Regions from separate parts of the Cellvibrio sp. KY-GH-1 genome, predicted to be linked through region 3. Evidence: predicted binding sites of a transcription regulator. Region 3 holds the regulator's gene; each other region holds the start of a gene.
What was found. The regulator FliA, encoded in region 3, starts transcription of late flagellar genes. The targets are predictions, from matches to a motif close to TAAAGTTATNNNNNNNNCGGCCGATANCC.
Positions count from the first base shown of each region.

Region 1: the regulator FliA is predicted to act here: its motif matches at 1,951-1,979, upstream of flgM (flagellar biosynthesis anti-sigma factor FlgM).
Region 2: the regulator FliA is predicted to act here: its motif matches at 1,532-1,560, upstream of D0C16_RS24675 (flagellin).

Region 1 is NZ_CP031728.1:1,146,246-1,149,506, forward strand. It holds gene D0C16_RS04805 (chemotaxis protein CheV) at 1-920, opposite strand, end outside; gene D0C16_RS23970 (hypothetical protein) at 1,272-1,727, shown strand; gene flgA (flagellar basal body P-ring formation chaperone FlgA) at 1,646-1,900, shown strand; gene flgM (flagellar biosynthesis anti-sigma factor FlgM) at 2,078-2,389, shown strand; gene D0C16_RS04820 (flagella synthesis protein FlgN) at 2,490-2,966, shown strand.
Region 2 is NZ_CP031728.1:1,128,768-1,132,028, reverse strand. It holds gene flgL (flagellar hook-associated protein FlgL) at 1-964, shown strand, start outside; gene D0C16_RS04740 (flagellar protein FliT) at 1,117-1,443, shown strand; gene D0C16_RS24675 (flagellin) at 1,673-3,261, shown strand, end outside.
Region 3 is NZ_CP031728.1:927,385-930,645, reverse strand. It holds gene D0C16_RS03885 (MinD/ParA family protein) at 88-912, shown strand; gene D0C16_RS03880 (RNA polymerase sigma factor FliA) at 1,027-1,746, shown strand; gene cheY (chemotaxis response regulator CheY) at 1,943-2,326, shown strand; gene D0C16_RS03870 (protein phosphatase CheZ) at 2,361-3,164, shown strand; gene D0C16_RS03865 (chemotaxis protein CheA) at 3,190-3,261, shown strand, end outside.

The DNA.
Region 1 (3,261 bases), 220 kb from region 3:
ATCGCCAGAACGCGATCATTCACGCGTTTAGCCAACTCGTCGGGGTGGAATTTTGCCAAAAAGTCATCCGCACCCACTTTACGCACCATAGCTTCATTAAACACACCGCTTAACGATGTATGCAAAACAATATGCAGGTTTTTAAGTTGCGGATGATTGCGAACTTCCGCCGTAAAGGTGTAACCATCCATTTCCGGCATCTCGATATCACAAATAATCATGATGAGCTCGGCGTAAGGATCTTTACCCTCTTTCATTAAATCCTGCAGGTAGTTGAATCCCTCTGCACCATCTTTCTTCAAGGTGGTACGAATTCCCATGCCCTCCACCACACGCTGGATTTGTTTACGTGCAATGGTGGAGTCATCAATGATCAACACATGTTTTTGCACTACGCGATCAGCAATGCCGTCTTCAATAACACCTGCACTGACTTCTTCGCGAGGAGGGGCAACCTCGGCAAGAATTTTCTCGACGTCGATAATTTCCACCAACTGGCCATCAACTTGAGTAACCGCGGTCAGGTAATGCTCCTTACCGGCACCTTTGGGTGGCGGGTGAATATCACCCCAGTTCATATTCACGATACGTTCGACCGAGCGAACCAAAAAGCCTTGGGCCGTACGATTGTACTCAGTGATGATGACAAAGCAGCTTTCAATATCTGGCAACTCGCGGCGACCAATTGCCAGGTTCATATCCATAATCGGCAAGGTTCCGCCGCGAATATGGGCCACCCCACGTACAACCGAACTACGTCCCGGAATCGCGTTCAATTGGGGACACTGCAAGACTTCTTTCACCTTGAAAACATTGATGCCATATAACTGCTGGCCACCAAGGCGAAACAACAGGAGTTCAAGACGGTTTTGACCAACCAGCTGGGTGCGCTGATTGACACTATCCATTACGCCGGCCATGCAATTACCTCATTCTTATCCAGTCGCTTTTATACGGAAGACCAACCTGCATCAGCCGTCAGGATCACGGCATGGTATTTGCTTTGGTGCTAGTAAAACTGGTTAGCGGCAAAAAAGTGTCAGACTTTAGTCGTTAACCACTCGATTTCGGCTGACCTCAAGTTCATAAACTTGAGGATAGGACAAAATATGGAACTTCCTAGTTTTTATAGAACTTTCGCGAAGAATATTTTGCGCCAAAGAACATCATTCCCAGTAAATGCTCAAAAGCCCCTCAAATCGCTAAACATTTGTGCTTTTACGCTGTTTTTAGGGGTTTCTTGTCCCTGGGGTCAGAGTTACGCATCCGGTTTGTATAGCCAACTTCAGTTAAAGCAGGATGCAGCCAATTTTCTGGCGGAGGAATACGGAAGAACCGTCCATGAACGCATAGATATCAATGTTGGCAACCTCGATGATCGGTTACGTCTAGCGCAATGCCCAACGCCAGTGAAGTTTAATGCTCAGGATCAATCCGGCCTGGGCGGCAACATCAGTGTGAAAGCCCAATGCGTTGGGCAAATTGCCTGGACCGTACACATTCCAGCGCAAGTGATGATTTATCGGGAAATTCCCGTCGCCGCCATGGATATACCCCGCGGCCAATCCATCTCCGGCTCACACCTGACGAGCGCACTGGTCAATGTCAGCAGTATTCGCCAAGGGTTCGCAGATACCCCCAAGCCATCGTTGGCCGGGAAGCAAAACGCAACATCGGCAAAGGCGAAGTGTTCAAAACCAATCAAATGGATTCCCCCACTACTGTGAGACGGGGCGAGGTGGTGATGCTCGAATCCATCGCGGGCGCCATTAAAGTCAGCAGTTCAGGTACCGCGATGAGCGACGGTCGCTTGGGGCAAAAAATCCGGGTAAAAAACAGCTCGTCGGAAAGAGTTATATCGGGAATCGTAAAAGGTCAGGGCCTAGTCCAGACACTCTGATTGGACTAGACACAGACTACACGCAGATGAAAGATTTTTTAAAATATTGCTAAAGTTAAGCGGACTACCGCCGATAAACTGGCTAGGGAGGCTCCAATCAGAGCCTTCCACGGTGTCCCGACATAGCAACCGTGACATTTTTGTACAAATCGCCACACGGCGAACAGGGGAAAACAAATGAACTTTAACACCAACAATTCACTGGACTCCGTGAGTGCCAAAAGCACTCGAAGCAAGCCCAGCACTAGCAGTGCTCCAGAAGCCAAGGCGCCTGCCAGTACTCCAGCACCAAGCGGCAACGCTGGTGATCAGGTAGTACTCAGTCAGGAAGCACAAACTCTGGGTCGCTTGCAAAGCAAGATCGACAGTGCGCCAGATGTAAACCTGGACAAAGTGGCAGAAATTCGCCGTGCAATTGCCGAGGGGCGTTTCGAAATTAACCCTGAACGCATCGCAGAAAACATGTTGAATCAGGATTTGTTGGGTTAAATCGAAAAGTTTAAAACCGTTTTATTGACCGAATGGTGGCAGACAGGTTCTTCCCCGGCACCTGGCTATCACCCTTCATCGACACACAAAAGAGGTTGCTATGTCTCTTGATATTACCGCACTGCGCCAAATGCTCGCGCAGGATTCCGCCGCACTCACTCAACTCAAGCAACTACTTGCCAACGAGCGCGAACTGCTTGAACAACGCAAACAAGAAGGCTTGCAAGAGATCATTGAGCGCAAAGCAGCAGTTATCGATCATTTAAATAACAGCGCCAGAATTCGCAACCAAATACTCAACGCACTAGGTCTATCAACCAATGCCAGCGGCTGGGATACCTTCTTACAGCGCAATACGGCTACCCTACCCCTACGCGACGAGTGGAAAAACCTGGTAAGCGATTTTGAAGAATGCCAAAAAATGAACGACGTGAATGGCAAGATGATTGCTCGTTCCCAGCAAACGCTCAATCATTTACTGAACCTGCTGCGCGGTAAAGTTGCTGCACCCTCGCTCTACACGGCAAAAGGCACGCAAACCCAACACTCCTCGTCATATACCGTAGCCAAAGCGTAACGACTCCGGCATCCAACTCAGCACCGCACCTCCCGTGCGGTGCACCTTTCTTCTTCAAATTGCTATTAGCGATTAATTACGCATCGCGTGGAGCTATTCCGTATTGATGTTGTCGTCGTGAAGCGAGGCGGAATCACCAGCGAATGGGCTGATATTGCTGCGGAAAAACCGCTCAAAAGCTCTGGAAACGGATCATATCCAGCTCAGACAAAACCCACGTTGTTTTTGAAGGCGATTCTTTCCGACAGAGCGTTCGATAGTTTTATGCGAATGGCGACCGGCACCACGCAGAAAT
Region 2 (3,261 bases), 200 kb from region 3:
TTCGGTTGGTGGAAAGACCGAAACGCTATTGTTGGATCAAAACGTTACTAATGCAACGGACTTGGCAGCGGCATTTAACAGTGTCGTGGGTGCACCTAATAGTAATGCGGATAAATTAGCGAATTTAGGGTTAACTGTTGATGCGACCGGATTCCATTCAGCCAGCGGCCAAAATATCAACATCAATAGCGGTACGTTAAATACAGACACTGCATTGGGTTTTGCGACCCAAGGGGCAGGTACCACATCGGTTAATTTACCGTTTGCGTTTACTGCAGCCCATGATTTTAGTGTGTCGCCCTTAACCTTCCAGCTAGAAGTGAATGGCAAAGTAGAATCGATTACTTTTAATCAAAACATAACCAATGCGACCGATTTAGCGAATGCATTTAATGATCCTGCCAATGCAGCGCAATTGGCGCGCTTGGGTTTAACGGTCACCGATCAGGGAATTATTTCTAATTCAAATGCCAAGGTTACTATCAAGGGGGGCAACGCATTTTTAGATGATGTAACGGGCTTGAAGACCCAGGGTTTAGGTACGTCATCTACTCGCGGGCTGTTGATCCAGCCGGGAGACAGTTTTTTTATTGAGTCCACGGATAAACAAGGTTTGTTAACTACCTTGTCGCGCTTTGCGGATGTCATGCGTAATGTGCAGGATACGCCGGAGAGTAAAGCAGAATTAGCAAAGTTAGTTGCTAAAACACTGACCAATCTTGAAAACACTATTACGAATTTAGTTGCGGTGCAGGGTGAGGTGGGTGCAAGAGCTAATACCTTGGAAAGCGCGAAAGACTTGAATATGGACATTACTTTATCGAGTAAAACCGTATTGGCTAGCTTGGAAAGCGTCGATGTGAGCGAAGCAAGCATTCAATTGTCCATGCAGACGTTGATTCTGAATGCCTCTCATCAGAGCTTTGCCAAGGTCAGTCAGCTGACGCTTTTTTCCTATCTATAATCGGCTTTTCCAGATTTTGTGGAATACGTCTAATGGTAATGTGCTCTTACTCTCGTTTTGGCGCGGCAAACTTCTGCGCCAAACCGATAATCTTTTGCTAATCTTGCTGTATAGAGTTAGTCTGCGTTTATTCCATTACAAAGAGTTGTTCTATGGAAACCAATCCCCTGTTAGACCCCCTGGCACGTGCACTGAGTCAATCCCAAGCGCTTTTATCTCTTGCTCAAGCTGGCGATTGGGAATCTTTTGAAACCCTGGTACAACAACGTCAGCAAGGTCTACTGTCTATAAATGACCCCGAATACCTGGAATCTCTGGCGGAAGCTAATCTTGAGGCGAAAGCGGCGGGTGTTATTCAGGAGATCAAAGGGATTAATAAGCAGCTGTCGGTACTTGCCGAGGAAAATCGCGACAAAGCAACGACAGAGTTACGTCAGCACGTAATTGCCAGCAAGGCAATGGATGCTTACGGTCGGTAAATTGACGTTTTTCCGCTCTATATAACCAGACGAAATATTTTTTTGCCTTTCTTGTTGTAAATAGTTGGTTCCCGCCATAAAAAATTTCTAAAGCTCCTCTTGGATGTGTCGATAACCTGATTAGAAGTGCTGATTAGTCCGTTGTGCTCAGACTTCATCAACCGACATGTCGCAGCAAAGCCAGCCACTCGCAGCTACTGCAACAGATTATTAATCCAGGAGATTCATCATGGCTTTAGTCATTAACACAAACGTCGCCTCTCTGAATGCTCAGCGTCAGTTGATGAGTTCAGGCAACGCGCTTGACCGCGCGACCGAACGTTTGTCTTCAGGTGCACGTATTAACTCAGCAAAAGACGACGCAGCAGGTTTGGCGATTTCTAACCGCATGACCTCTCAAGTACGCGGTCTTGATCAAGCAATCCGTAACGCTAACGACGGTGTGTCTTTGATTCAAACCGCTGAAGGTGCGCTGTCAGAATCCACTAACATCCTGCAACGTATGCGCGAACTGTCTGTACAGTCTGCGAACGGTATCTATAGCTCTGGCGACCGCGCAACATTGAATGCCGAGGTACAACAACTGGTAAAAGAGTTGGACCGTATCGCAGATACCACCTCATTCAACGGTCAAAAACTGTTGGACGGCAAGTTGGGCAATGTAAGTCTGCAAGTAGGCTCCAGCGCCAACCAAACTATCGAATTTAAAGTTCAGGCGATGGATGCAAAAACCCTGGGTATGGGCTCAACCAGTGTGGATTTGTTAGGTTCTGAATTCTCATCACTGAGCTTGTTAGCCGGTGCCAATGACCTGAAAGATGGCGACGTGCTGATTAATGGCCAAACCATCGGTGACTTTGCGGGTTCAGTAGATACCCTTAGTGACCTGATCGGAAACATCAACGAGAAAGTGGGTGGTGTAACTGCATCGGCAATTACCCAATTGAATGGTTCGCGCGTTGGTAGCGGTATTATCGATAATGATGCTGGCCAGGGCTTGAACATTACTGTTACTGAATTGAATGGCGCTGTTCAGACTTATCAACTGCGTGAAAATACCACCACCATTGATGAGCTGGCTGAGGCGATTAATCGCGTGTCTGGCGGTGCAGTTAATGCGTCTGTTGGCGATGATGGCGTACTGACACTTGCCAACAACACGGGCGCTACTATTGCGGTTGCTGCCAGCGGTGGTCTGGATCTGGCTACCTCCATTGGTATGGTTTCCTCTGTAGGTGATGGTGTGTCCCAAACGGGTCAAATGGTGTTGACCTCTAATGATGACCGTCCAATTACCATTACTCGCGGCAACACTGGTACCTTGCAAGATCTCCACAGACTTGGCTTCCGCGAGAGCGGTAAAGGCGGGGTTATCGAGGGTGCTGGAATTACTACCGCAAACGCGGATACCGCTTGGGGTGTAGGTGATTTGACCATCAATGGTACGGTGATCAGCAACAAAGACACTGATAGCTTGTTGGGCAAAATTGACGCGATTAACAAGGCGACTGCGGAAACTGGCGTTACTGCCAATGCGTTTTCTACGGTTGCCATTGAAACTAGCGGTATGGATCTTAAAACTGCATTTGCGGGTACTGCAGATACCTTGACCTTGAATGGTGTGGATATCGACCTTTCTTCTGTAACTACCTTGCAGGGCTTGGTAGATACTCTGAATGGTGCGAGCAACACCACTGGTGTACGCGCCAGCGTTCAGGGTACCAAAGTTGTATTGGAGTCCGATCAAGGCGCAATGCGCTTCAACAACAATACTGCTGGCGCTGGTGTGTTCGGTGGTACGTCGGCTGGAGCGGGTTT
Region 3 (3,261 bases):
GTAGATTTACTTTTCGTCCGCGTGCGCCACAAAGCAAGTTTAAGTTACCAACAGGTTTGCGTAACAAAATAGGTTTGGAGTGAGTTGATGAGCCAAATGCGACCAGTACAAGTGATCGCGGTATCCGGCGGTAAAGGCGGAGTAGGCAAGAGCAATATTTCGGTGAATTTAAGCATTGCGCTGGCTGAATTACGTCGTCGAGTGGTGTTGCTGGATGCGGATCTCGGGTTGGCCAATGTGGATGTGCTGCTAGGTGTTCGCGCTACCCACACGCTCGCCGATGTACTTGCCGGTACCCACAGCTTAAGTGAAGTGCTGGTTAACGGGCCTGGCGGTATGAAAATTGTTCCAGCGTCTTCCGGTGTACAGCGTATGGCGGAATTAAGCACGGCGGAGCACGCTGGTTTGATTAACGCTTTTAATGAATTGTCCGATCAAGTCGACATATTGGTGATAGATACCGCGGCTGGTATTTCCGATACCGTGGTCAGTTTTGTACGTGCCGCCAACGAGGTGATTATTGTTGTCTGCGACGAGCCGTCATCCATTACCGACTCCTACGCGCTGATAAAATTGCTCAACAAGGAATACGGTATGTTCCGTTTCCGCGTCGTGGCGAATATGACGCGCACACCGCAAGAGGGGCTCAACATGTTTAACAAGTTGAACACCGTATGCGAAAAATTTTTGGACGTGAGCTTGCAGTTTGTTGGTCAAATTCCCTTTGATGAAAACGTACGTAAAGCCGTGCAAAAACAAAAAGCCTTGTTGGAATTTGCGCCTTCCTCGAAAGCCTCTATGGCAATACGCGCACTGGCTCAGGCCGTTGACAAATGGCCAGTGCCCAATGCACCGACAGGGCGGCTTGAATTTTTTGTTGAGCGTTTATTACAGGCTGCCAATGCGCGCTAACCTGTATCTGAAGAGCGAAAAACTGAGTGAGTTGTTGTGTAGTCATGGAATGGATCAGTCTGCATTCTGTAACTACAAAGAAGGTGTTCGATGGCCGCAGTCAATGGTTTAGCCATGTACGATAAAAAGACCTTGCTCGATGCGCAAATCAATATCGAAGACTACGCGCCTTTGGTTAAGCGCATTGCCTATCACATGATGATGCGGATGCCTGCCAGTGTGCAGGTGGATGATCTTATTCAGGCGGGCATGATTGGCCTGATCGAAGCTTCACAGAAATATGACATGTCACGCGGTGCGAGTTTTGAAACTTATGCCGGCATTCGTATTCGCGGTGCAATCGTGGATGAGATGCGTCGTGGTGATTGGGTCCCCCGTTCAGTGCATCGCAACGCCCGTCGGGTGTCCCAGGCTATTGCCGCTGTAGAAGCTCGTACTGGTCGCGACGCGACTGACGGGGAAGTGGCCGCGGAATTAGGCGTTTCTCTGGATGAATACTTCGTCATGTTGCAAGACTCCAGCAGCGCTCGTTTGTTCAGTTATGAAGAAACTTTTGGCGAGGAAGACAGCAACATAGATGCGTCGGAACATAGCAGCGCCTTTGTTAGCCCCTTGGAAGGTATGCAGCGCGACGGTTTGAAAAAAGCGTTGTTTGATGCCATTTGCCAATTGCCTGAGCGCGAACAAATGGTGTTGTCGCTCTACTATGATCAGGAGCTAAACCTGAAAGAAATTGGTTTGGTATTGGGCGTAAGCGAATCGCGCGTTAGCCAGATTCATAGTCAGGCTGCCGCGCGCTTGCGCACCAAGTTGAGTGATTGGCATACCGGTTAGCCGGTTAAATGCTGTACGCGTTGATTAATAAATGCAGGGTGGCTCGGCAGATAGGCTTGAATAATCTATACATGTCAGAATTTGAGCTATGATTTGCATTAAAAGTTGAAGATTTGAGTGCCTTAACTGGCCGATGCTTTAACTCCTACTAGACTATGAGTAAATGAAAATCCCGTTACGGGGAGTGGAGGTTACGTTGGATAAGAACATGAAAATCCTGATTGTTGATGATTTTTCGACGATGCGACGGATCATTAAAAACCTGTTACGCGACTTGGGGTTTTCCAATACCCACGAAGCCGATGACGGTGTTACAGCACTGCCCATGCTGAAAAGTGGCGATTTTCAATTTCTGGTAACCGACTGGAACATGCCGGGTATGACTGGCATCGATTTGTTAAAAGCCGTGCGTGCCGACGAAAAGTTGCGCACTTTACCAGTACTGATGGTGACGGCAGAGGCCAAGCGCGACCAAATCATTGAAGCGGCTCAGGCTGGTGTAAATGGTTATGTGGTTAAGCCATTTACTGCGCAAGCCCTTAAAGAAAAAATCGAGAAAATTTTTGATCGCGTAGGTTAATTGCTTCCGGATCAAATAATAAAAAGGCGTTGCCATGGCATCTGACATTCAAATTTCCGTCAATAGCGAATTCGTGGTTGAGTTGAAAGAGTGCGCAAAGTTGCTCACCGAAAAACTGCAAAGCAACCAGTTCGAAGACGCATCGGTATTGATCCAAACCATCACCCAATCTCGCGATCGTCATATCTTCCAATCGGTAGGGCGGTTAACACGGGGATTGCACGATGCAATTGTGAATTTTAATGTGGATGCTGACCTTACTAAAGAGCCGCCAAAGATCGAAAACTCTGATATTCACGATGCATCCAATCGCTTGAATTACGTCATTGATCTCACCCAAAAAGCTGCTGAAAAAACGATGGATATGGTGGATGAAGCGGCGCCAATTGCAATGAATCTGGGGCAGGAAGCAACCAGCTTACGCGATGAATGGGCACGCTTGAAACGCCGCGAAATGAGCCTGGATGAATTTCGTTTGTTGTATGACCGGATGGATAGCTTTTTAGCACAAATGGTTACGGGTACTGAACAACTCAGTAAAAATTTGCAAGACATTGTATTGGAGCAAGGCTTCCAGGATCTAACCGGGCAAGTATTAAAACGGGTTATCGGTTTAATCAATGAAGTGGAAAAAGATTTAGTGAGCCTGGTGCGCATAGCCGGGCAGGTAGAAGAAATTACCGGCCTCACTGAAGATCGCGAACAGGTCGCTCACGATATGGAAATTATGCATAAGCGTAAAACTGAGGCCGAAGGGCCGCAAATTAATAAAGAGCGGGCTGATGTGGTTGCCGGGCAGGATGAAGTTGACGATTTACTATCGAGCCTTGGCTTCTAATTGCTGAATACTTGAGGAATCTTGAATGAGTTTTGGTGATGACGAAGACATTCTCCAGGATTTCCTGGTAGAGGCGGGGGAAATCCTCGAACGCCTC